DNA from 3 places in the Streptomyces sp. NPDC017943 genome. Region 2 is predicted to be linked to each of the others. Evidence: riboswitches for the same ligand, from Rfam matches in the RefSeq annotation. Region 2 holds a riboswitch; each other region holds the start of a gene.
What was found. A riboswitch is a leader RNA that binds a small molecule or an ion and turns the genes downstream of it on or off. The one in region 2 is predicted to bind cyclic di-AMP.
Positions count from the first base shown of each region.

Region 1 (10,331 bases), on a different contig from region 2:
CCGTCGTTGATCCATCCGCCCTCCCGGCATCTGCGTCATGCTTCCCCATCGGTGTGGTGGAAAACGAGGTTCCCTTCCCAGTGCATGGGGAGCGCGAGGGAGATCAGGTGCCCTGCTATTGGGTCGCACCGCTTGACGTCCGAATGGTTCTCTCGTGTACGGGAGGCGAGACGGCGATAACGAACCACACTCTGCTATGACCGGACGACATTTTCGGACGCCTTGCGCATCCCTTGGCCCCGCTCGAAGGCGAGCTACTCCGCGCCTACCGGAGGATGATGGTGCCCCTCGCAACCCCCTGGCTCGTATCCTGGACCGGTATCCCATCCCCCCGCGTGTGCCGCCACCGTGAGCCGGTGCGCGCGTCGGCGTGAAAGAGGTCGCACGGTGCGTCAGGCGAGCCCGCAACCGCAGCAGATCCCGGTCGTGGTCCTGGCCGGATTCCTCGGCTCGGGCAAGACCACTCTGCTCAACCACCTCCTGCACCGCAGCGGCGGCAGCCGCATCGGCGCGATCGTCAACGACTTCGGGGCCGTGGAGATCGACGCGATGGCCGTGGCCGGGGCGCTCGGCGACTCGACGGTCTCCCTGGGCAACGGGTGCCTGTGCTGCGCGGTCGACGCGAGCGAACTCGACACGTACCTGGAGCGGCTCGCGGCCCCCTCCCTCGGCATCGACGTCATCGTCATCGAGGCCAGCGGCCTGGCCGAACCGCAGGAGCTGGTCCGGATGCTGCTCGCCAGCGCACATCCCGGCGTCGTCTACGGCGGACTGGTCGAGGTCGTCGACGCCGCCGAGTTCGACGCGACCCGCTCCCGCCACCCCGGGATCGACCGCCACCTCGCGCTGGCCGACCTCGTCGTGGTCAACAAACTCGACCGCGCGGCCGACGGCGAACGCGTCCTCGGGCTGGTCAGGTCGCTCACCGACGGAGCCGCCGTCGTTCCGGCCACCTACGGCCGCATCGACCCCGAGTTCCTCTTCGACTGCCGGCCGAGCGAGGAGCGCATCGGACAGCTCTCCTTCGACGACCTGCACGAGCACGAGGAGCACGACGAGCACCCCGAGCACGACGAGAACGACGCGCCCGGCGGGCACGCCGGGCACCTGCACACCGCCTACGACAGCGTCTCGTTCGTCTCGTCCGCGCCCCTCGACCCCCGCCGGCTGATGGCCTTCCTCGACAGCCGCCCCTCGGGGCTGTACCGCATCAAGGGCTACGTCGACTTCGGGCCGTACGACGTGCGCAACCGGTACGCCGTGCACGCCGTGGGACGGTTCCTGCGCTTCTACCCCGAGCCCTGGCCGGCCGGCGGCGAACGCCTCACCCAGCTCGTCCTCATCGGCTCCGGCATCGACACCACCGCCCTCGGCAAGGAACTGGAGGCGTGCAAGGACGACGCCCCACACGCCGACGAGCACGGCATGTGGGGCGTCCTGCGCTATGTGCGCACCGGCGGGGAGGAACCCGCGGAGGAACCGCCGGCCTAGACCGGCCCGGCCACCACGGCCACCGTCTTCGCCAGGGACACACCCGACCCGTCGCGGCGGGGGTCGATGTCCGGCAGGGCGGCCGGGGCGCCGTTCTTCTGTGCGGCACGGGCCGGGGCGGGCCCGGCCCAGGCCAGGGACAGGCAGTCCTCGCCCTTCAGGAACCGCTGGCAGCGGACACCGCCGGTCGCCCGGCCCTTGCGCGGGTACTGGTCGAACGGGGTCAGCTTGGCCGTCGTCTGCACCGAGTCGTCCAGCGTCCCCCGCGAGCCCGCGACCGTGAAGACGACCGCGTCCGCGGCCGGGTCCACCGCCGTGAAGGAGATGACCTTCACCCCCTCGGCCAGCTTGATGCCGGCCACACCGCCGGCCGGACGCCCCTGCGGGCGGACCTGGGACGCCTGGAAGCGCAGCAGCTGGGCGTCGTCGGTGATGAACACCAGGTCCTCGTCCCCGGTGCGCAGCTCGACGGCACCGACGATCCGGTCACCCTCCTTGAGGGTGATCACCTCCAGCTCCTCCTTGTTGGACGGGTAGTCCGGCACGACGCGCTTGACGACGCCCTGCTGCGTGCCGAGCGCCAGGCCCGGGGACGACTCGTCGAGGGTGGTCAGGCAGACGACCGTCTCGTCGCCCTCCAGCGACACGAACTCCGCCAGCGGGGCGCCGCCCGCCAGGTTCGGCGTCGGCAGGGGCTGCGGGAGCTGCGGCAGGTCGACCACGTTCAGCCGCAGCAGCCGGCCCGAGGAGGTCACCACGCCGATCTCGCCGCGGGCCGTCGCCGGTACCGCCGAGACGATCACGTCGTGCTTGGCGCGCTTGGCGCCGGCGTCCTCCGCGAACGGCTCGGCGTCGGCCGTACGGGCCAGCAGACCCGTAGAGGACAGCAGCACCCGGCACGGGTCGTCCGCCACCTGCAGCGGTACGGCCGCGACCGGAGCGCCGCCCGACTCCAGCAGGACCGTGCGCCGGTCGGTGCCGAACTTCTTGGCGACCGCGGCCAGTTCAGAGGAGACCAGCTTGCGCAGCTCCGCGTCCGAGTCGAGGATCCGGGTCAGCTCCTCGATCTCCGCGTTGAGCCGGTCCTTCTCCGTCTCCAGCTCGATGCGGTCGTACCGGGTCAGCCGGCGCAGCGGCGTGTCGAGGATGTACTGCGTCTGCACCTCGCTCAGCGAGAAGTGCTCCATCAGGCGCTGCTTGGCCTGGGCGGAGTTCTCGCTGGAGCGGATCAGGCGGATGACCTCGTCGATGTCCAGCAGGGCCGTCAGCAGGCCCTCGACCAGGTGCAGCCGGTCGCGCTTCTTGCCGCGGCGGAACTCCGAGCGCCGCCGCACCACGGTGAAGCGGTGGTCGAGGTAGACCTCCAGCAGCTCCTTCAGGCCCAGCGTGAGCGGCTGGCCGTCGACCAGGGCGACGTTGTTGATGCCGAAGGACTCCTCCATCGGCGTCAGCTTGTACAGCTGCTCCAGGACCGCCTCCGGCACGAAGCCGTTCTTGATCTCGATGACCAGGCGCAGGCCGTGCTCGCGGTCGGTGAGGTCCTTGACGTCGGCGATGCCCTGGAGCTTCTTCGAGCCGACCAGGTCCTTGATCTTGGCGATGACCTTCTCGGGGCCGACCGCGAAGGGCAGCTCGGTGACGATCAGGCCCTTGCGGCGGGCCGTGACCTGCTCCACCGCCACGGTCGCGCGGATCTTGAACGTGCCCCGGCCGCTCTCGTAGGCGTCGCGGATGCCGGACAGGCCGACGATGCGGCCGCCGGTGGGCAGGTCCGGACCGGGGACGTGCTTCATCAGGGCGTCGAGGTCCGCGTTCGGGTGCCTGATCAGGTGGCGTGCCGCGGCGATGACCTCGCGCAGGTTGTGCGGCGGCATGTTCGTCGCCATGCCGACCGCGATACCCGAGGCGCCGTTGACCAGCAGGTTCGGGAAGGCGGCGGGCAGCGCGGCCGGTTCCTGCTCCTGGCCGTCGTAGTTGGGGTTGAAGTCGACGGTGTCCTCGTCGATCGACTCCGTCATCAGGCTCGTCGCCTCGGCCATGCGGCACTCGGTGTACCGCATGGCGGCCGGCGGGTCGTCGTTGCCCAGCGAGCCGAAGTTGCCGTGGCCGTCCACCAGGGGGACGCGCATGGAGAACGGCTGGGCCATGCGCACCAGGGCGTCGTAGATCGACGCGTCGCCGTGCGGGTGCAGCTTGCCCATCACCTCGCCGACGACACGGGCGCACTTGACGTACCCCCGCTCGGGGCGCAGGCCCATCTCGCTCATCTGGTACACGATGCGCCGGTGCACCGGCTTGAGACCGTCGCGGGCGTCCGGCAGGGCCCGGGAGTAGATGACCGAGTACGCGTACTCGAGGAAGGAGCCCTGCATCTCGTCGACGACGTCGATGTCGAGGATCCGCTCCTCGTACGAGTCGTCGGGCGGCGGGGTCTTCGTGCTGCGGCGGGCCATCGCTGCCGGCTCCTTGCTGCTGCGATCCAGATCTGACGCGGACCATTGTGGACCGCCGCACTGACAAGCGGGACCAGGCCCCGGGACAAGCGGCGCCCGCGCCCCCGGAACGAGGCCGGCACCGGGAACTTCACCAGGGCCTCGCGCGCTTGCATACAGTGGCAGGACCGGCACGAATCCGCGGTTGTGAAGACCGCTCCGCGATCGAAGGGACGTACATGCCCATGGGTCACACGGCCACAGCCCAGGCAGGCTCCGGAGGCCTGACAGCGACCGAGCACCGCCTGGCCAACGGCTTGCGCGTGGTGCTCTCCGAGGACCACCTGACCCCCGTCGCGGCGGTGTGCCTCTGGTACGACGTCGGCTCGCGCCACGAAGTCAAGGGGCGTACGGGCCTGGCTCACCTTTTCGAGCACTTGATGTTCCAGGGGTCCGCGCAGGTCAAGGGCAACGGCCACTTCGAGCTGGTCCAGGGCGCGGGCGGCTCGCTGAACGGCACCACGAGCTTCGAGCGGACCAACTACTTCGAGACCATGCCCGCCCACCAGCTGGAGCTCGCCCTCTGGCTGGAGGCCGACCGCATGGGCTCCCTGCTGGCCGCCCTCGACGAGGAGTCGATGGAGAACCAGCGCGACGTCGTCAAGAACGAGCGCCGCCAGCGCTACGACAACGTCCCCTACGGCACCGCCTTCGAGAAGCTCACCGCCCTCGCCTACCCGGAGGGCCACCCCTACCACCACACCCCGATCGGGTCGATGGCCGACCTGGACGCGGCGACCCTGGAGGACGCTCGCGCGTTCTTCCGCACCTACTACGCGCCGAACAACGCCGTGCTCTCCGTGGTCGGCGACATCGACCCCGAGCAGACGCTGGCCTGGGTCGAGAAGTACTTCGGCTCCATCCCCGGCCACGACGGCAAGCCCGCCCCGCGCGACGGCTCCCTGCCGGAGACCATCGGCGAGCAGCTGCGCGAGGTCGTCGAGGAGGAGGTCCCGGCGCGTGCCCTGATGGCCGCCTACCGACTGCCGCACGACGGCACACGCGCGTGCGACGCCGCCGACCTGGCCCTGACCGTCCTCGGCGGCGGCGAGTCCTCCCGGCTGTACAACCGCCTGGTGCGGCGCGACCGTACGGCCGTCGCGGCCGGGTTCGGCCTGCTGCGGCTGGCCGGGGCGCCCTCGCTGGGCTGGCTGGACGTCAAGACGTCCGGTGACGTGGAGGTGCCGGTGATCGAGGCCGCCATCGACGAGGAGCTCGCCCGGTTCGCCGAGGAGGGCCCCACGGCCGAGGAGATGGAGCGCGCCCAGGCCCAGTTGGAGCGCGAGTGGCTGGACCGCCTCGGCACGGTCGCGGGCCGCGCCGACGAACTGTGCCGGTACGCCGTGCTGTTCGGTGACCCCCAGCTCGCCCTGACCGCCGTCCAGCGCGTGCTGGAGGTCACGGCCGAGGAGGTCCAGGAGGTCACCAAGGCCCGCCTGCGCCCCGACAACCGCGCGGTGCTCGTCTACGAGCCCGTCGCCGACGAGACCGACGATGCCGGGGACACCGCACCCGCGGCCGGCGACGAGAACGAGGAGGCGGCCAAGTGACCGAGCTCGCCACGATGGACTTCCACCCCCGGCCGCAGGCGGGCGAGGCCAAGCCCTGGGCCTTCCCGGCCCCGGAGCGCGGCACTCTCGGCAACGGCCTGACGGTCCTGCGCTGCCACCGCCCCGGCCAGCAGGTCGTCGCCGTCGAGGTGCTGCTGCACGCGCCCCTGGACGCCGAGCCGGCCGGCCTGGACGGCGTCGCCACGATCATGGCGCGGGCCTTCTCGGAGGGCACCGACAAGCACTCCGCGGAGGAGTTCGCGGCCGAACTGGAGCGCGCGGGCGCCACCCTGGACGCGCACGCCGACCACCCCGGGGTCCGGATCAGCCTGGAGGTCCCGGCCTCCCGGCTCGAGAAGGGGCTCGGCCTGCTGGCCGACGCCCTGAGGGCGCCCGCGTTCGCGGACAGCGAGATCGAGCGGCTGGTCCGCAACCGCCTCGACGAGATCCCGCACGAGCTGGCCAATCCCTCGCGCCGGGCCGCCAAGGAGTTGTCCCGGCAGCTGTTCCCGGCGGACTCGCGCATGTCGCGGCCCCGGCAGGGTGGCGAGGAGACCGTCGCCGCGATCGACTCCGCGGCCGTACGCGGCTTCTACGAGAAGCACGTCCGGCCCGCCACGGCCACCGCCGTCGTCGTCGGCGACCTCACCGGCATCGACCTCGACGCCCTGCTCGGTGACACGCTGGGCGCCTGGACCGGCTCCCGTGCCGAGCCGCGTCCGGTGCCGCCGGTCACCGCGGACGACCGGGGCCGGGTCGTCATCGTCCACCGCCCGGGCGCCGTCCAGACGCAGCTGCTCATCGGCCGCACCGGCCCGGACCGGCACGACCGCGTCTGGCCCGCCCAGGTGCTCGGCACGTACTGCCTCGGCGGCACCCTGACGTCCCGTCTGGACCGCGTGCTGCGCGAGGAGAAGGGCTACACCTACGGGGTGCGGGCGTTCGCCCAGGTCCTGCGGTCCGCCCCGGACGGCACCGGTGCCTCGATGCTCGCCATCAGCGGTTCGGTGGACACGCCCAACACCGGTCCCGCCCTGCAGGACCTGTGGACCGTGCTGCGCACCCTGGCGGCCGAGGGGCTGACCGACGCCGAGCGGGACGTCGCCGTGCAGAACCTGGTCGGCGTCGCGCCGCTGAAGTACGAGACGGCGGCGGCCGTCGCCTCCACGCTGGCCGACCAGGTCGAGCAGCACCTGCCCGACGACTACCAGGCCGCGCTGTACCGGCAGCTCGCCGCGACCGGCACCGTGGAGGCCACCGCGGCGGTCGTCAGCGCCTTCCCCGTGGACCGCCTGGTGACCGTGCTCGTCGGTGACGCGACGCAGATCAAGGCGCCCGTCGAGGCCCTCGGCATCGGCGAAGTCTCGGTCGTCACCGCGGAGTAGGGCACACGCGCGCGGGAGCCCTGGTTGTCATCGAAGGCACCAGGGCTCCCTTATGCCCGAATTGGTACGGAGGAGGCCTGTCTGCCCTGTGGGATGCGCTACAAAAGGCGGGTTTCGTTTGGGAATTGAAAGCGGTGCCGCTTAGCGTCATCCGGGCTGTTCGTCAGGCAGTGCGCCGCACCCGCGGCACCGGACAGTCATCGCCGAGTCCCCGTACGGCGCGAGCCAGGGGAGCCGGGGACCCAACCGCAGTCCCTGGGGTGAATCGGACGCCCGCGCGAGCCGCGAGGGGGTCCGTAGGAGACCTTCCTGCTCCGAACCCGTCAGCTAACCCGGTAGGCGAGAAGGAAGGAAAGGACCAGCCACTTCATGGCGTTCACCCGCGCCACCGGGAAGCACCGTCGCCCCAGCCGCCTCCAGCGCGGCACGGCCCGTGCGGCGGGCGTCGCGGCTCTCGCCACGACCGGCGTCATCGGCACCGTGGCCGCTCCGGCCGCCTTCGCCGCCGAGCCGGCTCCCGAGCAGACCGGTCTCACCCCCGTCGTCACCATGGGCGACACCGTCGCCGAGCAGATCGACGCCCAGGCCGTCGCGCAGAAGCAGGCGGCCGAGGAGGCCGCCGCGAAGAAGAAGGCCGAGGAGGCCGCGCGCGAGCGGGCCGCCGAGGCGGCCAAGAAGGCCAAGGAAGCCGCCGAGAAGGCGCGCGAGGCCAAGGAGCGCGCCGCCCGCGAGGCCGAGCGCAAGCGCCTGAACACCTTCGTGTCCCCGATCTCCGGCTCGTACGTGTCGACCAGCTACCAGGCCAGCAGTGGCCTGTGGTCCTCCGGCAGCCACACCGGCGTCGACTTCCACGCCGCGACCGGCACCTCGGTCCACTCCGTCGGCGCCGGTACGGTCGTCGAGGCCGGCTGGGGCGGCGCGTACGGCAACCAGGTCGTGATCAAGATGAACGACGGCACGTACACCCAGTACGGCCACCTGTCGTCCATCGGCGTCTCGGTCGGCCAGCAGGTCACCCCCGGTCAGCAGATCGGCCTGTCCGGCGCGACCGGCAACGTCACCGGCCCGCACCTGCACTTCGAGGCCCGCACGAGCCCCGAGTACGGCTCCGACATGGACCCCGTCGCCTACCTCCGCTCGCACGGCGTCAACCTCTGACGTCACCCCGAGTTCCGTGAAAGCCCCGGCCCGCAGGCCGGGGCTTTTCGCGTCCCGGACGGCTCGTCGTCCAAAAACTTCTCCCTGATTTCCGTCCGCCGCCGGAAAGTGCGGCACATTGCCATAGAGTCACTCGCAATGAAGCCGTGGACTGCGCGTCGGCGTTTTCCCCGGGAATCAGACGGAGGTCGGTCATGCGCATTCCCGCGCACTCGGTGTGCACCGCCATCCGGGACGACATCGTCGCCGGCGTCCACGCGCGCGGGGCCCGGCTCACCGAGGAGCTGCTGGCCCGCCGCTACGGCGTCTCCCGCGTCCCCGTGCGGGAGGCCCTGCGCACCCTGGAGGCCGAGGGCTTCGTGGTGACCAGACGGCACGCGGGCGCCTGCGTCGCCGAACCCACCGAGCAGGAGGCCGCCGACCTGCTGCAGATGCGGCTGCTGCTGGAGCCGCTCGGCGCGGCCCGGGCCGCGCAGCGCCGCACCGAGGCCCATCTCAAGGTCCTGCGCGGCCTGGTCCGGCTGGGCCGGGAGCGGGCGCGCCAGGGCGGCGGCGACGACCTGCGCTCCCTGGACGGCTGGTTCCACGAGACGCTGGCCCAGGCCTGCGGGAGCCCCGCGCTGACCGCGGTGCTCACCCAGCTCCGGCACAAGATCGCCTGGATGTACACGGTCGAGGCGCCGCCCGGCCCGGTGGAGTCGTGGAACGAGCACGGCGCGATCGTGGACGCCGTGGCGCGCGGCGACGGCGAGCGCGCGCGGGCGGCCGCGGCCCTGCACGTCGAGCGCGCGACCGCCGCCCACCGCCTGCGGTCCGGCTCGGCCGGGGAGCGCGCCGGGCGCGTGAGGAACTCGCAACATCCCGTCAACACGGCGAGCCCGCGGATTTAACGCGGAAGCCGTATACAAAGAGCGGGGAATTTCCCGAGGGCCGGAATTCTGTATGTCCGCCGCCCTGTTCCTGAAAATGCGGCCTCCCGCGCATGCGGCCGTGCGTGTGCGTGCACGGAAATGCAGCCCCGAAATGCGAAGGGCCCATCCGGTCGACACCGAATGGGCCCCGCACGCGCCGGAGAGGCGCTCTCACATCAGACGGTCTCGGGCAGTTCCTCGAGACCCTCGGCAACCAGCTTGGCCAGCCGGTCCAGAGCGGCGTCCGCGCCCTCGGCGTCGGAGGCGAGGACGATCTCCTCGCCGCCCTGGGCGCCCAGGCCCAGGACGGCCAGCATCGAGGCCGCGTTGACGGGGTTGCCGTCAGCCTTGGCGATCGTCACCGGGACGCCTGTGGCCGTGGCGGCTCGGACGAAGATGGAGGCGGGGCGGGCGTGGAGGCCCTCGGCCCAGCCGACGTTGACGCGGCGCTCAGCCATGTGTTGCTGCCCTTCGGTGTTCCGGGTTGTCTAGACCAGTTTCCCACACGTGAAGCCCACCAGGAGCGGCCCTGTCGTGCCACCGCCCCGGGGCGGAGATCGGATCGCGGCCTCGACCCGACCGACGCCCTCCACAGACTGCCCCGCGCCGCTGTCGGACGCGAGCCGTACTCTGGGGCCCATGCAGACCTCGCCGGACCGGCACGAGTACCCCGCCCACTGGGAGGCCGACGTGGTGCTGCGCGACGGTGGCACCGCACGCATCCGGCCCATCACCGTCGATGACGCCGATCGCCTCGTCAGCTTCTACGAGCAGGTCTCCGACGAGTCGAAGTACTACCGCTTCTTCGCGCCGTACCCTCGCCTGTCCGCCAAGGACGTCCACCGCTTCACGCACCACGACTTCGTGGACCGGGTGGGACTCGCGGCCACGGTCGGCGGCGAGTTCATCGCCACCGTACGCTACGACCGCATCGGCGCCGACGGAACGCCCGCGTCCGCCCCCGCCGACGAGGCCGAGGTCGCCTTCCTCGTCCAGGACGCCCACCAGGGCCGCGGAGTCGCCTCCGCCCTGCTCGAGCACATCGCCGCGGTCGCCCGGGAGCGCGGCATCCGCCGCTTCGCCGCCGAGGTGCTGCCCGCGAACACCAAGATGATCAAGGTGTTCACGGACGCCGGGTACACCCAGAAGCGCAGCTTCGAGGACGGCGTGGTCCGTCTGGAGTTCGACCTCGAACCCACCGACCGCTCCCTGGCCGTGCAGTACGCGCGCGAGCATCGCGCGGAGGCCCGCTCGGTGCAGCGGCTGCTGGCGCCCGGCTCGGTCGCCGTCATCGGCGCGGGACGCACCCCCGGCGGCGTGGGGCGCAGCGTCCTCGGCAACATC
Region 1 is NZ_JBIRHH010000005.1:599,380-609,710, reverse strand. It holds gene ACH4C6_RS19645 (DUF6082 family protein) at 1-39, opposite strand, end outside; gene ACH4C6_RS19640 (CobW family GTP-binding protein) at 388-1,491, shown strand; gene ACH4C6_RS19635 (DNA topoisomerase (ATP-hydrolyzing) subunit A) at 1,488-3,944, opposite strand; gene ACH4C6_RS19630 (M16 family metallopeptidase) at 4,163-5,533, shown strand; gene ACH4C6_RS19625 (M16 family metallopeptidase) at 5,530-6,918, shown strand; cyclic di-AMP (ydaO/yuaA leader) riboswitch at 7,110-7,274, shown strand; gene ACH4C6_RS19620 (M23 family metallopeptidase) at 7,288-8,076, shown strand; gene ACH4C6_RS19615 (GntR family transcriptional regulator) at 8,271-8,966, shown strand; gene ACH4C6_RS19610 (HPr family phosphocarrier protein) at 9,164-9,445, opposite strand; gene ACH4C6_RS19605 (GNAT family N-acetyltransferase) at 9,627-10,331, shown strand, end outside.
Region 1: it holds a riboswitch for cyclic di-AMP, as region 2 does, so the genes downstream of both, ACH4C6_RS19620 (M23 family metallopeptidase) here and ACH4C6_RS08830 (peptidoglycan DD-metalloendopeptidase family protein) in region 2, are expected to answer to the same signal.

Region 2 (10,331 bases):
TACCGGAAGTCGCCCTCGGGCCTCAGGTCGGCGAGCAGGACGGCGAACCGGTCGGCCCAGCCGACGAACGCCCCGTCGGGGCCGGGGTCGCCGACGCCCTCGGTGAAGCTGTCCCCCAGCGCCACGTACGACCCGATCACTGCTTTGCTGTCACTCTTCGAATCGTCTGCCACAGCCGTTCATGATTCACCCTCGAATGTGACCTACGCGACCGTAGGCAGGGCTTGACGGGCGGTGAGAAAGGCCACTCCCCAAGGGTTGGTCAACTCCGGAATACGCATGTCCACGGGGGCGTTGGGGGTGCTCGCCACACGCCGAAGGCCGGACCCGGTCGTTCGGGTCCGGCCTTCGGCGGCGTGTCAGGCAGGTGGGGTGCGGTCGGTCAGCCGACGGAGACGCCGTGCGAGCGCAGGTAGGCGACCGGGTCCACGTCCGAGCCGTAGTCGGGCGTGGTGCGGATCTCGAAGTGCAGGTGCGGTCCGGTGACGTTGCCGGTCGCGCCCGACAGGCCGATCTGCTGCCCGGCGGTCACGGTCTGGCCGGCCGAGACGGACAGCTGCGACAGGTGGGCGTACTGGGCGTAGTTGCCGTCGCTGAGCTTGATGACGACCTGGTTGCCGTACGCGCCGCCCCAGCCGGCGGAGACGACCGTGCCCGCGCCGACGGCCTTGAGGGAGGTGCCGGTCGGGACGACGAAGTCGACACCGGTGTGGTAGCCGCTGGACCACATGCTGCCGGACATGCGGTAGGGGGTGCCGACGGACGCGCCGTCCACCGGCAGCGAGAAGCCACTGGCATTGCCCTGGGCGGCGGGCGCGGCGGCGGCCGGCTTCGCGGCGGTGCCGGCCTTGGCGGAGGTGTCCGCGGAGGACTCGGCGGCGGACTTCTTCGCGGGCTTCTCCGCCGAGGCCTTGGGGGCGGGCTTCGCCGGGGCCTGGCTCGCGGCGGCCTTCTTGCCGAGGGAGAGCTTCAGGCCCGGGTGGATCAGCGACGGGTCGTCGCCGACGGCGTCGCGGTTGTCCGCGTACAGCTTCTTCCAGCCACCGCTGACGTGCTGGTCGGCGGCGATCCTCGCGAGGTAGTCGCCGGCCTTCACGGTGTACGTGCGGGCACCGGCGGTCTTCTCGGCGGCCTTCTTCTCCGGGGCCGGAGCGGACTGGACCGCCTTGTCCGGAGCCGTCTGCGGGGTGGCGGCGTGGGCGCCGGCGGCTCCCATCAGCGGGAGCGCGAGAGCGGCGCCGCCGGTGCCGGCGACGGCGATGGAGCGGGTGAAACGCTGGGTCTTGGGACGGCGGTGCTTACCCTTCGCGGGCATGGCGAATTCCTCTCCGTCGCCTGCGAGGTGAGCTGTCGGGTGCGGGCTGGAGATGCCCGGCCGCGCCGTGGCGCGACTGAACCCCAAGCCGTTCCGGGAACCGGAACAGGCGTCGTACCTGTGGGTCCCCCGCTCCTGCCGTACGTCGGGTCAGTGGGTGCGGGCACCGGGCGGCGGCAGGATTAGGCGTCCGTCCGGATCGGTGTGGAACGTAAGCGACCGGGACGCGAAGGGACAAGCCTGTGGTTGCGCGTGACGGTGTTTTCCCTGAGGCACCGGTGTTCTCCGCCGTCACCGAGCGTGGATCCACGATCTTCCGCTTTTCCCAATGTCCCGGATAATTGCCCGAATTACGTGCACATGGCGACAACACATCGTCACGGATATGACGATGGTCACGCCCCCTCTCCCCATCTCGGCGCCGACCAGGGCACGTTGTGGCGAAGCGGCCGAAGCGCCTCATTCGGACCAAACTGCCACTTCCGCTCAACATGGACGACGATCCCGGCACCCGGACGGCCACCGCCCCGTCGCCCGCCCCTCGGGTGCCGGGACGCCGGTGACGGCTGTGGACACCTGATTGCCCCAGGCAGGCATGTCGTATCGTCGGGTGGTGCCCGCCGGCGAGCCGCGGCGGCGGCACCGATGGGGAGGAGCCCTCGTGACACAGCAGGTCCCGTCGACGGAGCCCGAGCTGACCGGAGTGCGCAATTTCCGCGACGTCGGCGGACTGCCGACGGTGGACGGACGGCGGGTGCGCCCGGGCGTGCTGTTCCGCAGCGGCCACCTCGCGCACGCGACCGGGGAGGACGCCGCCTTCCTGGCCGGACTGGGCCTGCACACGATCTTCGACTTCCGCAACGCGGCCGACCAGAAGCTGGAGGGGCCGGACGTCACGCTGCCGGGCGTGCGCAACGTGAACCTGCCCCTGAGCGACCCGGCCGACGGCGCCGAGTTCTGGACGATGGTCCGCGACGGCGACCTGGACCAGTTGCGCGCGATCCTGGCCGACGGCAAGGGCGCGGCCCGGATGATCGCCTCGTACCGCTCGATCGTCAAGGACCGCACCGGCGAGCACTCCCGGGTCCTGCACGCCCTGGCGCAGGACAGCGTCCCGGCGCTGATGCACTGCGCGGCCGGCAAGGACCGCGCGGGGCTGTCGGTGGCGGTGACGCTGCTGGCGGTGGGCGTCGAGCGGGAGGCGATCGTCGACGACTACCTGAAGTCGAACGCCAAGCACCGCCGCTACAAGGTCCACCGCAGCAGCTCGCACGCCTCGGCCTACTCCCCCGAGGTCATGGAACTGCTCAGCCCCCTGTTCGACGCGCGCGCCGAGTACCTGACGGCCGCCTTCGACACGATCGAGGAGACCTGGGGCGGGGTCGACGCCTATCTGGAGCAGGGGCTGGGGCTCGCTCCCGAGACCCGGGAGCGGCTGCGCGAGCGGCTGCTGGACTGAGGACCTCCCGGACCCCGGCCCCGGCCGCGATCTACTTCGCCCCGACCTCGAACAGCAGGTAGATGAAGGCGGCGAAGACGTGTCCCAGGATCAGGTAGACCAGCAGGCGCACCCACAGGGCCCGGGGGAACTTCTCCTCCAAGTCGCTCATGTCGTCTCTCCAGGGTTGGGGCCCAGGCACAGGGCGGCCGTGGGGCTCTGCAGCAGGGTGTGCACGAAGAGCAGGTCGACGCCGTCGTGGTCCTCGGCGGCGATGCGGTGCGGGGTCAGCGAGTCGAAGTGGGCGCTGTCGCCGGGCGCCAGCCGGTGCAGGGTGTCGGCCAGGCGCAGCCGCAGCCGGCCCCGCAGCACGTGCAGCCACTCCTCCCCGGGGTGGACGCGCACGATGTCGCCCTGAGAGCCGAAGGGGACGTGGACGCGCAGGGCCTGCATCCCGCGGCCGGGGGCGCCGGCCTGCCAGTAGGTCCAGCCGCCCGCCGCGGTGGGTTCCATGGCGGCGGCGCGGATGACGGAGTCCCGTTCGGCGACCGTCTCGCCGAGCAGTTCGGAGACCGTCGTACCGTAGATGCGGGCGAGTGCCAGCAGCATCGGCAGGGAGGGCTGGCGCCGGCCGGTCTCCAGCCGGGACAGATGCGCGGGCGACAGCCCGGCGGCGCGGGCCGCGGCCTCCAGCGTCAGGGAGGCCTGCCGCCGCAGCGCCCGCAGCTGCGGGGCGACCGCGGCCGGCAGGGCGCCGGGGGCCGGTTCGGCCGGCGAGCCGGCCGCTGGCGGCCGCTCGCTCTCGGAGGAGCTCATGCCTCCATTCAGCCGCAGGTTTGCCTGTGCGGCAAATTTCTTGCCTCTCAGGCAAAGCGGGCCGGATTCAGCGGTTGGCGACCGCCTGCTTGACGAGGGTCTTGCCGAAGTCCCACATCAGTCCGCCGTCGTGGGCGTCGTCCATCACGGCCGTGAACGCCTCGACGAACCGGTCCACCTCCCGCTCCCCGATGATCAGCGGCGGGATCAGCTTGATCACCTCCATGTGGTCGCCGGAGACCTGGGTGAGGATCCGGTGCTTCCGCAGCAGCGGCACCACGACCATCTGCGCGAACAGCCCCTTGCGCGCCGCCTGGAGCATGGCCCAGCGGCTGCGCAGCTTCAGCGACTTCGGACGGCCGAACTCGATGCCGATCATCAGCCCCCGGCCGCGCACCTCGGCGAGCATCTCGTAGCGGTCGGTGAGCGCCGCGAGCCGGGACCTGAGCAGCTCGCCGGTGGCCCGTACGCCCGCGACGATCTGCTCGTTCTCCATCACCGACAGCACCGCCAGGCCGGCCGCCATGGCCTGGGCGTTGGACCCGAAGCTCGCCGAGTGGACCAGAACCCGGTCCATGGACGAGTAGACCTTCTTGAAGATCCACTCCTTGCCGAGGGTGGCGCCGACGGGGACGTAGCCGCCCGACAGTGCCTTCGCCACGCACACCAGGTCCGGTTCCACGCCGTCCTCGTGCTGGTAGCCGTAGAAGTCCCCGGTACGGCCGAGGCCCGTCTGCACCTCGTCGGCGATGAGCAGGGCCCCGCGCCGGTGGAGCAGCTCCTGCGCGGCCCGCAGCCAGCCGGGCGGGCCCTCCAGCACGCCCTTGCCCTGGATCGGCTCGACGATCAGGGCCGCGACGTCGCCCTTGTCCAGCTCCCGCTCCAGCGCGTCGAGGTCGCCGAGCGGCACGGCCGTGTCGGGCAGCAGCGGGGCGAAGCCGTCGCGGAAGGCGGACTCGCCGTTGACGGACAGCGCGCCGGTGGTCAGGCCGTGGAAGGCGTGCGCGCAGTACAGGACCCTGGGCCTGCCGGTGACGAACCGGGCGAACTTCAGTGCCCCCTCGACCGCCTCGGTGCCGCTGTTGCCGAAGAACACCCGGTCCAGGTGCGGGCTGTGCGCCAGCAGCTTCTCGGCCAGCAGGCCGGGCAGCGGCTGGCAGTCGAAGCGGGTCAGGTCGGCGAGAGAGGCGTCGAGGACCTCGTGCAGCGCCTTGCGGACGACGGGGTGGTGGCGGCCGAGCCCCATCACCCCGAACCCGGCGAGCATGTCCAGGTAGTCGTTGCCGTCCGCGTCGTAGAAGTAGGCGCCCTCGGCGCGCTCGTAGACCTTGTCGAAGCCGATGGTGTGCAGCATGCGCGGGAGCTGGTGGTTGAGGTACCGGGTGTGCAGCTCGTAGCGCTCGGCCCCGCGCTCGGCCAGCAGCGCGCCGAGGTCGAACTCCCCGGCCTGCGACGACTCCGACGCGGATTCGGCGGTGGTCATTCCTGTGACTCCTTGGACTGCTCTTCCTTGACGGTCAGACTCGCGCTGATCCGTCCGGCGATCTCGACGGGGGTCAGGCCGATGTCGGCCAGCACCTCGCCGCGCTTGGCGTGCGCGAGGAACTGCTCCGGGATGCCGAAGCGCCGCACGGGCACGTCGACCTCCGCATCCCCGAGGGCCAGCGCCACGGCCGAGCCCACGCCGGCGGCCCGGCTGTTGTCCTCGACGACGGCGACCAGGTCGTGCTCGGCGGCCAGGGCCGGCAGCGCGGGGTCGACGGGCTTCACCCAGCGGGGGTCGACGACGGTGCAGCCGATGCCGCGGGCCTCGAGCAGCTCGGCGGCCCGCAGGCAGACGGACGCCATCACACCGACCGCCACCAGCAGCACGCGCGGGTCCGGCGCCCGGTGCAGGACGTCGGTTCCCCCCACCCTGTCGATCGCCGGGATGCGCGGCCCCACCGACTCCTTCGGGAAGCGGACCAGGGTCGGCGCGTCGTCCACGGCGACCGCCTCGCGCAGCTGGGCCCGCAGCTGGTCGGCGTCCCGGGGCGCGGCGATGCGCAGTCCGGGCACGACCTGCAGGACGGACAGGTCCCACATGCCGTTGTGCGAGGCCCCGTCGACGCCGGTGACCCCGGCCCGGTCCAGGACGAAGGTCACCCCGCAGCGGTGCAGGGCCACGTCCATCAGCAGCTGGTCGAAGGCGCGGTTGAGGAACGTGGCGTAGACGGCGACGACCGGGTGCAGTCCCCCCGTCGCCAGGCCCGCAGCCGAGACGGCCGCGTGCTGCTCGGCGATGCCGACGTCCCACACCCGCTCCGGGAACCGCGCGGCGAACGCGCCGAGGCCGACCGGGTGCAGCATGGCGGCGGTGATCGCCACCACGTCCTGTCGCTCCTCGCCGATCCGCACGATCTCCTCGCCGAACACGGACGTCCAGGAGGGGCCGCCCGCCGGCGCCAACGGGGCGCAGGTGAGCGGGTCCATGACGCCGACGGTGTGGAAGTGGTCCTCCTCGTGGGCGAGGGCGGGCTCGAAGCCCCGGCCCTTCTCCGTGAGGCAGTGCACGAGCACCGGCCCGTGGAAGCGCTTCGCGCGCCGCAGCGCGGACTCCACGGCCCCGATGTCGTGGCCGTCGATCGGGCCGACGTACTTCAGGCCCAGGTCCTCGAACAGGCCCTGCGGGGCGAAGGCGTCCTTGAAGCCCTTCTTCGCACCGTGCAGGGCCTCGTAGAGGGTGCCGCCCACCAGGGGCGTGCCCTGGAGCACGTCCTTGCCCCAGGCCAGGACCCGCTCGTAGCCGTCGGTGGTGCGCAGAGTGGCGAGGTGGTCGGCGAGCCCGCCGATGGTCGGGGCGTAGGAGCGCTCGTTGTCGTTGACCACGATGATCAGCGGCCGGTTCCGGGCGGCCGCGATGTTGTTGAGGGCCTCCCAGGCCATGCCGCCGGTGAGCGCCCCGTCGCCGACGACCGCGACGACGTGGCCCTTCCCGCCCCGCACCTCGCGTGCCTTGGCGAGCCCGTCGGCCCAGCCGAGGGCGGTGGAGGCGTGGCTGTTCTCGATGACGTCGTGCTCGGACTCCTCCCGCGAGGGGTAGCCGGACAGGCCGCCCTTGCCGCGCAGCTTGGAGAAGTCCTGCCGGCCGGTGACCAGCTTGTGCACGTACGCCTGGTGGCCGGTGTCCCACAGGATGCGGTCGGCCGGCGACGCGAAGACCCGGTGCAGGGCCAGGGTCAGCTCCACCACGCCCAGGTTGGGGCCCAGGTGGCCCCCGGTCCTGGCGACCGCGTGCACCAGGAACTCCCGGATCTCCGCGGACAGTGCGCTCAACTCCGCCTCGGACAGCGCCTTCAGGTCGCGTGGTCCGCGGATGCTCTCCAGGATCGTCACTTACGGGCCCCCTTCGGTTTCCGTGCTGCTCAGCTCACGGTGACGGCAGGCTCCCCCGGCCCCACGCCGTCCTGCTCCAGCTGCTCGGCGAGTCTCATCGCCTCGTCGATCAGCGTCTCGACGATCCTCGACTCGGGCACGGTCCGGACGACCTGCCCCTTGACGAAGATCTGCCCCTTCCCGTTGCCGGAGGCCACGCCCAGATCGGCCTCCCGGGCCTCGCCGGGCCCGTTGACCACGCACCCCATGACGGCGACGCGCAGCGGCACCTCCATGCCCTCCAGCCCGGCGGTGACCTCTTCGGCCAGCTTGTACACGTCGACCTGGGCGCGTCCGCAGGAGGGGCAGGAGACGATCTCCAGCCGGCGTTCCCGCAGCCCGAGGGACTGCAGGATCTGGATGCCGACCTTGACCTCCTCGGCGGGCGGCGCGGACAGCGACACCCGGATGGTGTCGCCGATCCCCTGGGACAGCAGCGCCCCGAAGGCCACGGCCGACTTGATCGTGCCCTGGAACGCCGGTCCCGCCTCGGTCACTCCCAGGTGCAGCGGATGGTCACAGCTCCCGGCGAGCTGGCGGTACGCCTCGATCATCACGACCGGGTCGTTGTGCTTGACGGAGATCTTCAGGTCGCGGAAGCCGTGCTCCTCGAACAGGGACGCCTCCCACAGGGCGCTCTCCACGAGCGCCTCGGGGGTCGCCCTGCCGTGCTTCCGCAGCAGCCGCCGGTCGAGCGACCCGGCGTTGACGCCGATGCGGATCGGGGTGCCGTGGTCGCGGGCGGCCCGGGCGATCTCCTTGACCTTGTCGTCGAACTGCTTGATGTTGCCGGGGTTGACGCGTACGGCCGCGCAGCCGGCCTCGATGGCCGCGAAGACGTACTTGGGCTGGAAGTGGATGTCCGCGATCACCGGGATCTGCGACTTGCGGGCGATGACCGCCAGGGCGTCCGCGTCGTCCTGCGTGGGGCAGGCGACCCGGACGATCTGGCAGCCGGCGGCGGTGAGCTCGGCGATCTGCTGGAGTGTGGCGCCGACGTCCGAGGTGCGGGTCGTCGTCATCGACTGCACCGACACCGGGGCGTCGCCGCCCACGGCCACCGGGCCGACGTGGACGGTGCGCGAGGCGCGCCGGGGCGCGACCGGGCGCACCGGCACCCCGGGCATGCCCAGCGGGACGGTGGTCACGTCCTCAGTCCCGGTTCCCGGAGACCGTCTCGCGCATGGCGCGCAGCGACTCCTTGAGCGAGCCCATGGTGGCCAGGACGGCCGTGGGCTCGTAGCCGCAGTGCGCCATGCAGTTGGCGCAGCGCGGGTCCTTGCCGCGGCCGTACTTGTCCCAGTCGGTGTCCTCGACGAGCTCGCGGTACGTCGGCACGTACCCGTCGCTCATCAGGTAGCAGGGGCGCTGCCAGCCGAAGAGCGAGTAGTTCGGGATCGCCCACGCCGTGCAGGGGAAGTCGACCTTGCCCTCCAGGAAGTCCAGGAAGAGCGGGGAGTGGTTGAGCCGCCAGCGCCGCCGGTTGCCGCCCGAGAAGGCCTTCTTGAACAGCTCGCGGGTCTGCTCGACGCCGAGGAAGTGCTCCTGGTCGGGGGCCTTCTCGTAGGCGTAGGCGGGCGAGATCATCATCTCGTCGACCTCGAGGTCGTCGTTGAGGAAGTTCAGCACCTCGATGATCGTCTGCGGGGTGTCGGTGTTGAAGAAGGTGGAGTTGGTGGTGACCCGGAAGCCGCGCCGCTTGGCCTCCTTGATCGCCTCCACGGCCTCGTCGAACACGCCTTCCTTGGCCACGGACTCGTCGTGCCGCTCGCGCAGCCCGTCGATGTGCACCGCGAAGGCGAAGTAGGGCGACGGCGTGAACTTGTCCATCTTCTTGCGCAGCAGCATGGCGTTGGTGCACAGGAACACGTACTTCCGTTTGGCCACCAGCTGACGCACGATCTCGTCGATCTGCGGGTGCATCAGCGGCTCGCCGCCGGCGATGGACACCATGGGGGCACCGGACTCCATGACGGCGCCCACGGCCTGGGCGACCGGCATCCGCTGCTTCAGCACCCCGGCGGGGTGCTGGATCTTGCCGCATCCCTCGCACTTGAGGTTGCAGGCGAACAGCGGCTCCAGCTCCACGATCAGCGGGAACTTGTCCCTGCGGCGCAGCTTCTGTTCAGCCAAGTACGTAGCGACCTTGATGGACTGTCGGAGCGGCATGGCCATCTGGCTCACCTCCTGGGGAGCAGCAAGGAACGGTGCCATTCGAAGAAAGCGGGAAGGACCGAACGAAGAACACGGAAAGCTGATATTCCACCGCGCACCGTGCCGATCCGGACGAGTTCATGTTCTGGAGCGTCCACGACCACCCGGACGGCCGCAACCGGGCGCTCGCCCTCGCGCACGGCGCTCAGGAGCGTGGCGGCGGACTCCATGTCGGCGGCGATGGCTCCGGTGGCGCGCAGGGCCGAGCGCTCGGGGCCGCGCACGACGTGGTCGGACCCGGTGAGCGGGCCGGTGTGCACGGTCCGTCCGGGTACCGCGCGGACCAGGGCCTTCACCAGCAGGTCGGTCCCGACGCAGGCCGTCGTGGCGCGCGGGTCGCGGGTCTCCTCGGCGACGACGAGGTCGCCCGGGTGCATCCCGGGCGCGAGCCCGGCGCAGAAGCCGGTGGCGAGGACGGCGGCACCGCCCAGGGCCGGATCGGCGAGCATCCGTGTGACGGCCCGCTCGGCCGCCGCCGGCCCCATCCCGGTCCGCAGCACGGTGACCGGTCCGCCGGCCCCGCCGCGGCCGCCCGCGCGCAGGGCGAACTGCTCGATGCCGAGCGCGCAGGCGATCAGCAGCGGGGCCGGGCCGGTCCGCGTGCTCATCAGTCGGCCTCGGCCCCGGCGAGCCGGTAGTCGCCGGCCTCCCCCGCCGAGCCGCTCACCCGCAGCCGGTCCGCGAAGGGCTCTCCGTGGAGGTAGCGGCCGAGTGCGGTGAGCGGGAACACCTGCCGGTAGAGGTGGTAGTTGATCGAGAAGTCCCACGGGAAGCCCGTCCCCGTGAAGTGCGGCTCGTCCCAGGAGCCGTCCTCCCGCTGGGTGGCGGCGAGCCACTCGATGCCGCGTTCCACGGCGCGGGAGTCGCGCTCCCCCGCCGCCAGCAGCGCCATCAGCGCCCACGCGGTCTGGGAGGCGGTCGAGGCGCCCCGGCCGCTCCACCGCGCGGGGTCCCGGTAGGAGCGCAGGTCCTCGCCCCAGCCGCCGTCGTCGTTCTGCACCGACTCCAGCCATCCCACGGCGCGCCGGATCGCCGGGTGCGCGGCGGGCAGACCGGCGGCGACCAGGGCGGGGACGACCGACCCGGTGCCGTAGACGTAGTTGACGCCCCAGCGCCCGAACCACGAGCCGTCGG
Region 2 is NZ_JBIRHH010000002.1:855,681-866,011, forward strand. It holds gene ACH4C6_RS08825 (SGNH/GDSL hydrolase family protein) at 1-140, opposite strand, end outside; gene ACH4C6_RS08830 (peptidoglycan DD-metalloendopeptidase family protein) at 383-1,315, opposite strand; cyclic di-AMP (ydaO/yuaA leader) riboswitch at 1,320-1,481, opposite strand; gene ACH4C6_RS08835 (tyrosine-protein phosphatase) at 1,977-2,774, shown strand; gene ACH4C6_RS08840 (DUF6126 family protein) at 2,806-2,925, opposite strand; gene ACH4C6_RS08845 (helix-turn-helix domain-containing protein) at 2,922-3,569, opposite strand; gene ACH4C6_RS08850 (aspartate aminotransferase family protein) at 3,637-5,052, opposite strand; gene dxs (1-deoxy-D-xylulose-5-phosphate synthase) at 5,049-6,944, opposite strand; gene ispG (flavodoxin-dependent (E)-4-hydroxy-3-methylbut-2-enyl-diphosphate synthase) at 6,974-8,131, opposite strand; gene hpnH (adenosyl-hopene transferase HpnH) at 8,136-9,158, opposite strand; gene ACH4C6_RS08870 (1-hydroxy-2-methyl-2-butenyl 4-diphosphate reductase) at 9,164-9,805, opposite strand; gene shc (squalene--hopene cyclase) at 9,805-10,331, opposite strand, start outside.

Region 3 (10,331 bases), on a different contig from region 2:
ACGCCCGCTCCCTCGGCCCCACCGGAACCGCACGCGCCCACGCCCTCGGCCGCCTCGGTACCGCAGCCGCCGCCACCGCTGCCGCAGCCGCCGCCGGCCCGGTGCTCGGGCAGGGTGACCTGGTCGGTGCCCTCCACCTCGAACCCGGCGTCCGCGATCATCTCCAGGTCGGCCTTTCCGGCCTGGCCCTCACTGGTGAGGTAGTCGCCCAGGAAGATCGAGTTGGCCAGGTGCAGGGCGAGCGGCTGCATGGTGCGCAGATGCACCTCGCGCCCGCCCGCGATCCGGACCTCCACGTCGGGGCAGACGAACCGCGTCATCGCGAGGATCCGGAGACACCGCTGCGGGGTGAGGTTCCATTCCTTGGCGAGCGGGGTGCCCTCGAAGGGGATCAGAAAGTTGACCGGAACGGAGTCGGGGTCCAGTTCGCGCAGCGAGAAGACGACGTCGACCAGGTCCTCGTCCGTCTCGCCCATGCCGGCGATCAGCCCCGAGCAGGCGGACAGCCCCGCCGCGTGCGCCTTGTTCACCGTGTCGACGCGGTCGGCGTAGGTGTGCGTGCTGGTGATGTCCCCGTACGTCGCCTCGGACGTGTTGAGGTTGTGGTTGTAGGCGTCCGCTCCCGCCTCGCGCAGCCGCTCCGCCTGGCCGTCGGAGAGCAGCCCCAGGCAGGCGCACACCTCGACGCCCTCGTTGTTCTCCTTGATCGCCTTGATCGTGTCGGAGACCCGGTCCACGTCGCGGTCGGTCGGGCCCCGTCCGCTGGCCACCAGGCACACCCGCTTGGCGCCTCCGGCCACCCCGGCCGCCGCCGCGTCGGACGCCTGATCCGGCTTGAGCCAGCTGTACTTCAGGATCCCGGCCGTGGAGCCGAGCCGCTGCGAACAGTACGAGCAGTCCTCCGGGCACAGGCCCGACTTCAGGTTGACGAGATAGTTGAGTTTCACCCGTCGGCCGAACCAGTGCCGGCGCACCTTCCCGGCCGCGGCCACCACATCGAGGAGGTCGTCGTCGGACGTCCGAAGGACGGCCAGTGCCTCGTCACGGGTCGGCGTCTCGCGCCGAAGCCCCTTGTCCACCAGCGTGTTCAGCAGGTCCATGAGAGCCGATCCTGTCCTACGGACCCGCTTCGGGCCAAGGAGACTTCACACAAGCAATCGGCTTCGACGTGTGGGTATTGCCACACTGTGACCCGCTGGTCGTCCCGCTAGTGTCTGTGCACTGCCTACAAAACCCGCGGAGGACCACCCATGGCGTTCGGCTGGCTCGACGAGCAGGCGCAGCGGCGCCGCAGCGCCGGACTCGTCCGGACGCTGCGCCCCCGCCCGGCCGATTCGCCCCTCCTCGATCTCGCGAGCAACGACTACCTCGGACTGGCCCACCACCCCGAGGTGGCCGAGGGGGCGGCCCGGGCGGCCCGGGTCTGGGGCGGCGGCGCCACCGGCTCCCGGCTCGTCACCGGCACCACCGAACTGCACGCCGAGCTGGAAGGCGAACTGGCCGATTTCTGCGGCTACGAGGCGGCTCTGGTCTTCTCCTCGGGATACGCCGCGAACCTCGCCGCCGTCACCGCGCTGGCCCCGCACGGCTCGCTGATCGTCTCCGACGCCGGCAACCACGCCTCGCTCATCGACGGCTGCCGGCTGGCCCGCGGCGCGACCCAGGTCGCCGCGCACGCCGAACCGGAGGCGGTGCGCAAGGCACTGAGGACACACGACGGACCCGCGATCGCCGTCTCCGACACCGTCTTCTCGGTCGACGGCGACGCCGCCCCGCTCACGGAACTGGCCCGCGTCTGCCGCGAGCACGGCGCCGGACTCGTCGTCGACGACGCCCACGGCCTGGGCGTCCTGGGGGAGGGCGGCCGGGGTGCGCCCCACGCGGCGGGTCTCGCGGGCGCCGAGGACGTCGTCACGACGGTCACCCTCTCGAAGTCGCTCGGCAGCCAGGGCGGAGCCGTCCTGGGTCCCGCGCGGGTCGTCGACCATCTCGTCAACGCGGCGCGGACGTTCATCTTCGACACGGGCCTGGCCCCCGCCGCGGCCGGGGCGGCCCTGTCGGCGCTGCGGCTGCTGCGCCGCGAGCCCGAACGGGCCGCCCGGGCCCGGGCGGTGGCGGGTGACCTGCACGCACGCCTGAGCGCCGCGGGTCTGGAGGCGGTACGCCCCGACGCCGCGGTGGTCTCGGTGCGGGCGCCCTCGGCCGAGGACGCGGTGCGCTGGGCGGCCGAATGCCGCGCGGCGGGCCTGGCCGTGGGCTGTTTCCGTCCTCCTTCCGTGCCCGACGGCATCTCCCGGCTCAGGCTGACCGCTCGCGCGGACTTGACCGGTGAACAGATCGAACGCGCTGTACGAGTGATCGGCGAGACGCGACCATGAGTCGGCGTGACACGGCCGTGCGTCGGCACGATGACGGACTGATCGGACGGGAGACGGGCCTCTTCAGCGGCTGAGGCAGCTGACGCAGCGCCTGAAGCGGCTGATCAAAAGAGCTTCACAGACGGGCTTCACAGACGGTCCAGGCCGGCGGTGAACCCCGCCCAGCTCCGCGGTGAGAAGAACAGCGCGGGCCCGTCCGGGGTCTTGGAGTCGCGCACGGCGAGCAGTCCGGCCCACGGCGGAGCGTCCGGACGCGCGGTCTCGACGCAGTTGTTCGCGCCGGTGCTGTAGCTGCTGCGCAGCCACCGCACACCGTGCAGTGCGCGGCTCGAGGGGACATGACGAGGCAGTGCACGCATGGTGCCTCCTTATGCGCCGGTGGATGTCCCGGCGATGAAATCCAACGAATCCTCGGGCGAAAGGGCGTGGATCAAAAGGGAGTTGAAGGCCTCCGTGTAGGCCCGGAGGTCTTCTTTCCGTTCGAGGTAGAGGCTACTCGTCAAGTGGTCGAGAACAACCACGTCCAGATCAGAAGTGCTCGAAAATGACAAGATAACGAAAGGTCCGGTCACCCCGATGTGCGCACCGGCGGCGAACGGCAGAACCTGAAGCCGTACGTGGGGCAGCCGCGCCGCCTCCACCAGCCGCTCCCGTTGCCGGGCCATGACCCCCGGGCCGCCCACCTCCCGGCGCAGCACCGCCTCGTCCAGGACGGCGCTCAACTCCAGCGGCGGATCTGCGCGCAGCACGTCCTGCCGGGCGAGGCGCACCTCCACGAGGGTGTCGAGCCGGTCCTCCGGCACGTTCCCCACCGCCGCCCTGGTCACCGCACGGGCGTACTCGGGCGTCTGGAGCAGGCCGGGGACGACGGTGGTCTCCAGCGTGCGCATCGCGGTGGCCTGGGACTCCAGGCTGATGAAGTCGCGGTAGGTCGGGGGCAGCACACCGCGGTAGGCGTGCCACCAGTGGTGCCGCCCGCCGCCGTCGTCCGAACCCGCCAACACCGCCAGCAGCTCGCGCAGTTGGGAATCGGCCACGCCGTAGGCGTCGAGCAGTAACCGCACGTCGGCCGGTTTCACCCCGCTCGTGCCGGTCTCGATCCGGCTGACCTTGGACTGGTGCCAGCCCACCAGCCGGGCCGCCTCACCGCTGGTCAGCCCCGCCGACGTGCGCAGGGCACGCAGTTCGGCGCCGAGTTTCCGGCGGCGCACCGCGGGACCGTGCTGCATGTGCTTCTCCTTACTCCTTCCGGACCACCCATATACGGTCTCGCGTCGCAGAGTTCACCGCTTCGGGCGACAGATATATGCATATCTTGGTGGATCGCCGTCCTTCGGGGGTGTTCTGGTGGCACTCTGGCGACGGAAGCACCAGTCCGGGACCGTACTCGAACCATCCGCGTGGTGTCGGACCACGGTGCCGTGGGAAAGGGACGACGTCGCCATGGCAGACCATCTGGAAGCATCCGTCACTCTGCCGAGCGATCCCGCCTCGGTCCCCGCGGCGCGCGCCTACGTGGTGGGCACGCTGGCGGAGTGGGGCCTGCCGGCCGACACGGAGGTGTCCGACACCGTCCGGCTGATCATCTCCGAACTGGCCACCAATGCCGTCCAGCACACCTTCGGTCAGTCGCCCACGTTCACGGTGGACGTCGTGCTCGACCGTGACGAGCACCTGCGCATCGGCGTCACGGACAGCCATCCGCGCCTTCCCAGGCGCCTGCCCGCCGCGGTCCAGCAGGACAACGGGCGCGGCCTGGTCATCATCCGGTGGCTGACCGCGGAATGCGGCGGCAAGCTGCGCATCCGGCCGACCCGGGAGGGCGGCAAGACCATCACGATCGAACTGCCCTGGACCATCCCGGCCCAGCCGGTACCGTCCCGGGGCCCTCAGGAACCCTAGAACTCCGACGGACCTCCGCGGACGGCGCCCGATCACCCTTCGCTCGGCCCCCCGGGCGGCCCCCGGGACCCCGTCGCGCTCGGCGACGCCTTGCCGGGGCCTCCGTGCGCGCTCTGAGGGAGCCGGGCTGCCGAGGCGGCTGCGTCACCGCGCGCCGCTCGGGCGCGGGCACCGCCGCGGCGGCCCGGCCCGGCGCACCAGCCGCGGCAGCAGCCCTCAGGCCGGCGCAGACCACGAAGGTGGCCCCACCCGCCGCGATCCCGGCCTTGCGGCCCGTGGTCACGTCCACCACCAGCAGGGCCGAGGTGCTGAAGGCGAAAGCGCGAGGTGAAGGCCAGTGACGGCAGGAAGGCGAAAAGAATCTGCACGTCCGTCTGGGTGACCTCACGGGTAACCGTCCGAGCCGCCTTCACGCCCGCGGCGTGCGGCGGCGCGTCAGGACGCCGCCGCACGCCGGGCGGTCACTTCACGCGCCCGTACCAGACACTCTTGGTCCAGATCTTCTGCAGTCGCACCACGTCCCCGGTCTTGGGGGAGTGCCACAGCTTGTTCTTACCCGCGTAGATACCGACGTGGTACACGTTCTTGCCCGAGTGGAAGAAGACCAGGTCCCCGGCCTTACGGCTCTTGGCGGAGATGTGGCGCGTCTTGTTGTACTGCTGGGCGGCCGTGCGCGGCAGCTTCTTGCCCGCCTTCTTGAACGAGTACAGCGTCAGCCCGGAGCAGTCGAACCGGTGCGGACCGGTGGCCCCGTACTTGTACGGCGATCCCTTCTTCGAGGCCGCGATCTGGAGTGCCTTGGTCGCCGGGGTGGCTGCCGCGGCCTCGGACGAGAAGCCGGGCGCCACTATCGAGCCGCCGACGGCGGCGATGGTGAGAGCCGAGGCCGTACCGGCACGGGCCATGAGCGACGGGACACGATTGAGCGCAGTCATGCGCAACCCTTCGTCAGCCGCCTGTGAAGGATGACCTGTCGGATTCGGGCTGGCGAAGTTGCCCGGCCGCTGACGCGGCTTCACCCCAAGGGCTGCTCGGACCCGGTCATGGCGTGACCGTCCCGGCGACCCGTCGTGCTTGGGTCCTCCACTCCTGCCGATCCACTCCTGTCGACCGGTCATCCGGGCGGCGGCAGGACTCGGCGTCCGCCCGGATCGCCCCGCCGCTGTGGCGGGGGCTTGTCGTCAGTCAGGGATCTTGACTCATGGCTGTCCCGAAATCCCAACGGAACCGAGGATTTGTGTTGTTACTCACCACTCACCCGTTCGGGTGGACACGTCTGTGTTCGAGCCGCCGTCCACCCCACCGTGGACGGTCCGACCAGGGAGGGAATGTCCAATTCCGCCCTGCGGCCAGGCCCGTTGCGCAACTTCAGCCACCCGAAGTCCGGACGCGTGTCTACTCCGAACAGGGGTACGCCATTTGGTCGGTTTCGACTCGGAGTCGGACGTTCCGCCGGTCGGCGTGTTCCGGGTGGTGCACCCCCCTCAACTGGCGGACCGCGGCGGAAGGGTGACGCGGGCGGTGCGCGGCTCGCCGTCCCGAGCGCGTCGGGACGCGGTCCGGCGTGGCGGCACGCGATTCCGTCTTCCCCCGTTGGTGCATCAGGGTGAGCGCGACACGCCGAGTTGGCCCGTCCGAGGAGGTCGACGACGCCGAGGTAACGACCGATCAGCTCGGCCTTCCCCGAGCCGCGGGGGCCGGTTCCCGCCCGGCCCTCCCTCGCCCGCCCTCGCCCTCCCTCGACCGGGTCGGCTCCTCCACCCGCACCAAGGGATCACCGGCCGCCCGCTCACCGGCTCTGCCGCTCGCCCGCTCGGCCGGCCCGGCTGACGGAGCACCAGGAGCGCGCCGGGAGCACGGCGTGCCGGCACGCCGGGGTTGTGGGCCGCATCGGTACCTGCGGTCGCGGGCGGCCCTTCCCCGGCGAGGTTCGTCGCGCCCCCGCAAGAACCCCCGCAGGGCCCGGTGCCGGACTCCGCAGGAGCACGGCAGGACCGTGCACCCCCGTCCGCTACAGCGGGGATGCACGGTCGTCCGGGTGCCGTCGTCCGGCGACGGCCGTCGCCTGCGGTCAGCCGACCGTCGCGAGGTCGCGCCGGTCCTCGGCGGGGGCGCCGTCCTTCTTGCGGGCGCGCAGGGTGCTGCCGAGCAGGACGGCCCCCAGTCCCAGCGCCGCCCACCAGGCCAGGGTGAGCACCGGCCCGGTCGCCGCGGCGCCGTCGAAGTAGGACACCGAGCGCAGCAGCGACGTACCCGCGCCCGGCGGCAGCCACTGGCCGATCGCCCCGGCCGGCTCCGGGAGCATCTGCGGGGCCGAGGTGGCTCCGGAGAAGGGGTTGCCCAGCAGCATCACCAGGGCCGCCCCGAGTCCTGTGCCGGCGGGGCCGATCAGGGCGGCGAGACCCGCGACGGCCGCACCGACGGCCAGGGTGGACAGACCGAGCGCCGAGGCTTCCACCCACCAGTCGCCGGCGAGGGCGCCGAGCCAGCTGTCCGCGATCCCGGCGGCGACCGCACCCACCGCGGCGGACACCGCGAGCAGTGCCGTCACGGCGCGGACGCCGCGCAGCCCCAGCAAAGTGACCGCCGCGCCGGCCGCGATCCCGGCCAGGGCGAGCGGGAGCACGGCGGCGTTCAGCACCGCGCCGCGGGGATCGCTCGCCGGGGTGGGCACCACGTCGACCGTCCGCACGGGGGTGCCCTCGGCGGAGGACTGCCGGGCCACGGCCTGTTGCAGGAACTGGGCGACGGCCGGCCCGGCCGCGGAGGCCGTGAGCAGCTCGGGCCCCTGGGGCGTCACCACGATCGCGCCGTAGACGCTCCGGCCCTCGATGGCGTCGAGGGCGGCTGCCTCGTCGGCGTAGCGGTGGATCTCGAAAGCTCCCTCGTGCTGCTGGAGCTGCCGTTCGGCCTGGGCCGCCGCGGCGGGCGGTCCGGCGACGCCCAGCGGCAGGTCGCGGGGGGCCGTGCGGGAGGCCGGCCAGGCAAAGGCCCACAGGGCCAGGGCGGCGACGACGGGCACGAGGACGACGACCGCGATCAGCGGGCGGGCTCGGGAGGACATGAGGGTCTCCTGGAGGGAGAGGTCTGGACTAAAAAGAAGGATCGTTCGTTTTGCTGTCTCCACCGTCCTCCCGGGGTGCGTCCTTGTCAAGAATGAATATTCGTTTTACGTTGGGGGCCATGGCCCGCGTGTCCCAGGAACACCTCGACGCCCGCCGCCGCCAGATCCTCGACGGCGCCGCGCTCTGCTTCGCCCGCAACGGCTTCCACGCCACCTCCATGCAGGACGTGCTGAAGGAGGTCGATCTCTCGGCGGGTGCGGTGTACCGCTACTTCAGCGGCAAGGAGGAGCTGATCGGCGCGATCGTGACCGAGGTCCTCGGCTCGGTCCGGGACGCCTTCGAGGAGGCGGCCCGTCGGACCCCGCCCCCGCCGCCCGACGAACTCGTCGCCTCCGTGCTCGGCAGGACGCTCGGAGCCCGGGAGTCCCTCGTCGTGGACGGCAGGCCCGCCTTCCCCCGGCTCGTGATCCAGGTGTGGACGGAGACCCTGCGCAACGAGGAGCTGGCGGCCCTGCTCCGGGAGGGCTACGGCTCGGTCCGCGCGTCCTGGGGCAGGATCGTCCAGGCCTACCAGGAGGCCGGGATGATGCGGGCGGACGTCGAGCCGGACGACGTGGCCCGCACGATGATCGCCTCCGTGCTCGGCTTCATCGCCCAGCAGTCCCTGTTCGGCCCGGCCCCGGTGGAGATCCTGCGGGACGGACTGCGGGCGCTGATGAGCATGGAGGGCCGGTCCGCCGCCGCCGGCGGAGCGCCACGCGGTTAACGCACCCGAAACGCGGCCCCACTAGCCTGCCGCGCACGCCACCCGGCTCGTCGCCCCGTGGCGGCGGCCATCGGACCCCGCACGGTCCGGAGCGAGGACTGAGGTGGGACGTGCAGCTGACCCCGCACGAACAGGAGCGTCTGCTCATCCATGTGGCGGCCGACGTGGCGCGGAAGCGCCGGGACCGCGGCCTGCGACTCAATCACCCCGAGGCGGTCGCCCTGATCACGTCGCACCTCCTGGAGGGGGCCCGTGACGGGCGCACCGTCGCGGAGTTGATGTCCTCCGGCCGTCAACTGCTCACCAGGGACGACGTCATGGAAGGTATCGCGGAGATGATCCACGACGTCCAGGTCGAGGCCACCTTCCCGGACGGCACCAAGCTCGTCACCGTCCACGACCCGATCGTCTGACGGGGCGCCGCAGTGATTCCTGGAGAGATCCTGTTCGCCGACGGGCCGATCGTGTGCAATTCCGGCCGCGAGGTCACCCGGCTCACCGTCCTCAACGCCGCCGACCGCCCCGTCCAGGTCGGCTCCCACTACCACTTCGCGGAAGCCAACCCGGGCCTGGAGTTCGACCGCGTCGCGGCGCGCGGCAAGCGGCTGAACGTCGCCGCCGGGACGGCCGTGCGCTTCGAGCCCGGCATCCCCGTCGAGGTCGAACTCGTCCCGCTCGCCGGGGCCCGGATCGTGCCCGGCCTGCGCGGCCGGACGGGAGGTCCCCTCGATGCCTGAGCTCTCGCGTGCCGCCTACGCCGACCTGTTCGGCCCGACGACCGGTGACCGGATCCGCCTGGCGGACACCGACCTGCTGGTGGAGATCGAGGAGGACCACTGCGGCGGGCCCGGACGCGCCGGGGACGAGGCCGTGTTCGGCGGCGGGAAGGTCATCCGCGAGTCCATGGGCCAGGCCCGTGCCACCCGTGCGGAGGGCACGCCGGACACCGTCGTCACCGGCGCGGTGATCGTCGACCACTGGGGGATCGTCAAGGCCGACGTGGGCATCCGCGACGGCCGGATCACCGGCATCGGCAAGGCCGGCAACCCCGACACCATGGACGGGGTCCACCCCGACCTGGTCATCGGCCCGGAGACCGAGATCATCGCCGGCAACGGGCGCATCCTCACCGCCGGTGCCATCGACGCCCATGTCCACTTCATCTGCCCGCAGATCGCCGACGAGGCCCTCGCGTCGGGCATCACGACCCTCGTCGGTGGCGGCACCGGCCCGGCCGAGGGCTCCAAGGCCACCACCGTCACACCCGGCCCCTGGCACCTGGCGCGGATGCTGGAGGCGATGGAGGCCCACCCGCTCAACATCGGCCTGCTCGGCAAGGGCAACACCGTCTCCCACGAGGCGATGCTGTCGCAGATCCGGGGCGGCGCGCTCGGCCTGAAGCTCCACGAGGACTGGGGTTCCACCCCGGCCGTCATCGACGCCGCACTGACCGTCGCCGAGCGGACCGGCATCCAGGTCGCCATCCACACGGACACCCTCAACGAGGCCGGCTTCGTCGGCGACACGCTCGCCGCGATCGCCGGGCGCGGCATCCACGCCTACCACACCGAGGGCGCCGGGGGCGGCCACGCGCCGGACATCATGACCGTGGTGTCCGAGCCGCACGTGCTGCCCAGTTCCACCAACCCCACCCGGCCGTTCACGGTGAACACCGCCGAGGAACACCTCGACATGCTGATGGTGTGCCACCACCTCAACCCGGCCGTGCCGGAGGACCTGGCCTTCGCCGAGTCGCGCATCCGGCCGTCCACCATCGGGGCCGAGGACGTGCTGCACGACCTCGGTGCCATCTCGATCATCTCCTCGGACTCCCAGGCGATGGGACGCGTCGGGGAGGTCGTCCTGCGCACCTGGCAGACGGCCCATGCGATGAAGCTGCGCCGGGGTGCGCTGCCCGGGGACGGGCGGGCCGACAACCACCGCGTACGCCGTTACGTCGCCAAGTACACGATCAACCCCGCCCTCGCCCAGGGCCTGGCCCGCGAGATCGGCTCGGTGGAGACCGGCAAGCTGGCCGATCTGGTGCTGTGGGAACCGGCGTTCTTCGGAGTCAAGCCGCTGCTCGTGCTCAAGGGCGGGCAGATCGCGTATGCGCAGATGGGCGACGCGAACGCCTCCATCCCCACCCCGCAGCCGATCCTGCCGCGTCCGATGTTCGGGGCGATCGGCCGGGCGCCCGCCGCCAACTCCGTCAACTTC
Region 3 is NZ_JBIRHH010000003.1:741,218-751,548, reverse strand. It holds gene bioB (biotin synthase BioB) at 1-1,100, opposite strand, end outside; gene ACH4C6_RS12860 (8-amino-7-oxononanoate synthase) at 1,251-2,378, shown strand; gene ACH4C6_RS12855 (DUF397 domain-containing protein) at 2,507-2,737, opposite strand; gene ACH4C6_RS12850 (helix-turn-helix domain-containing protein) at 2,747-3,607, opposite strand; gene ACH4C6_RS12845 (ATP-binding protein) at 3,822-4,280, shown strand; gene ACH4C6_RS12840 (C40 family peptidase) at 4,742-5,215, opposite strand; cyclic di-AMP (ydaO/yuaA leader) riboswitch at 5,219-5,431, opposite strand; gene ACH4C6_RS12835 (ABC transporter permease) at 6,352-7,344, opposite strand; gene ACH4C6_RS12830 (TetR/AcrR family transcriptional regulator) at 7,464-8,111, shown strand; gene ACH4C6_RS12825 (urease subunit gamma) at 8,222-8,524, shown strand; gene ACH4C6_RS12820 (urease subunit beta) at 8,537-8,848, shown strand; gene ACH4C6_RS12815 (urease subunit alpha) at 8,841-10,331, shown strand, end outside.
Region 3: it holds a riboswitch for cyclic di-AMP, as region 2 does, so the genes downstream of both, ACH4C6_RS12840 (C40 family peptidase) here and ACH4C6_RS08830 (peptidoglycan DD-metalloendopeptidase family protein) in region 2, are expected to answer to the same signal.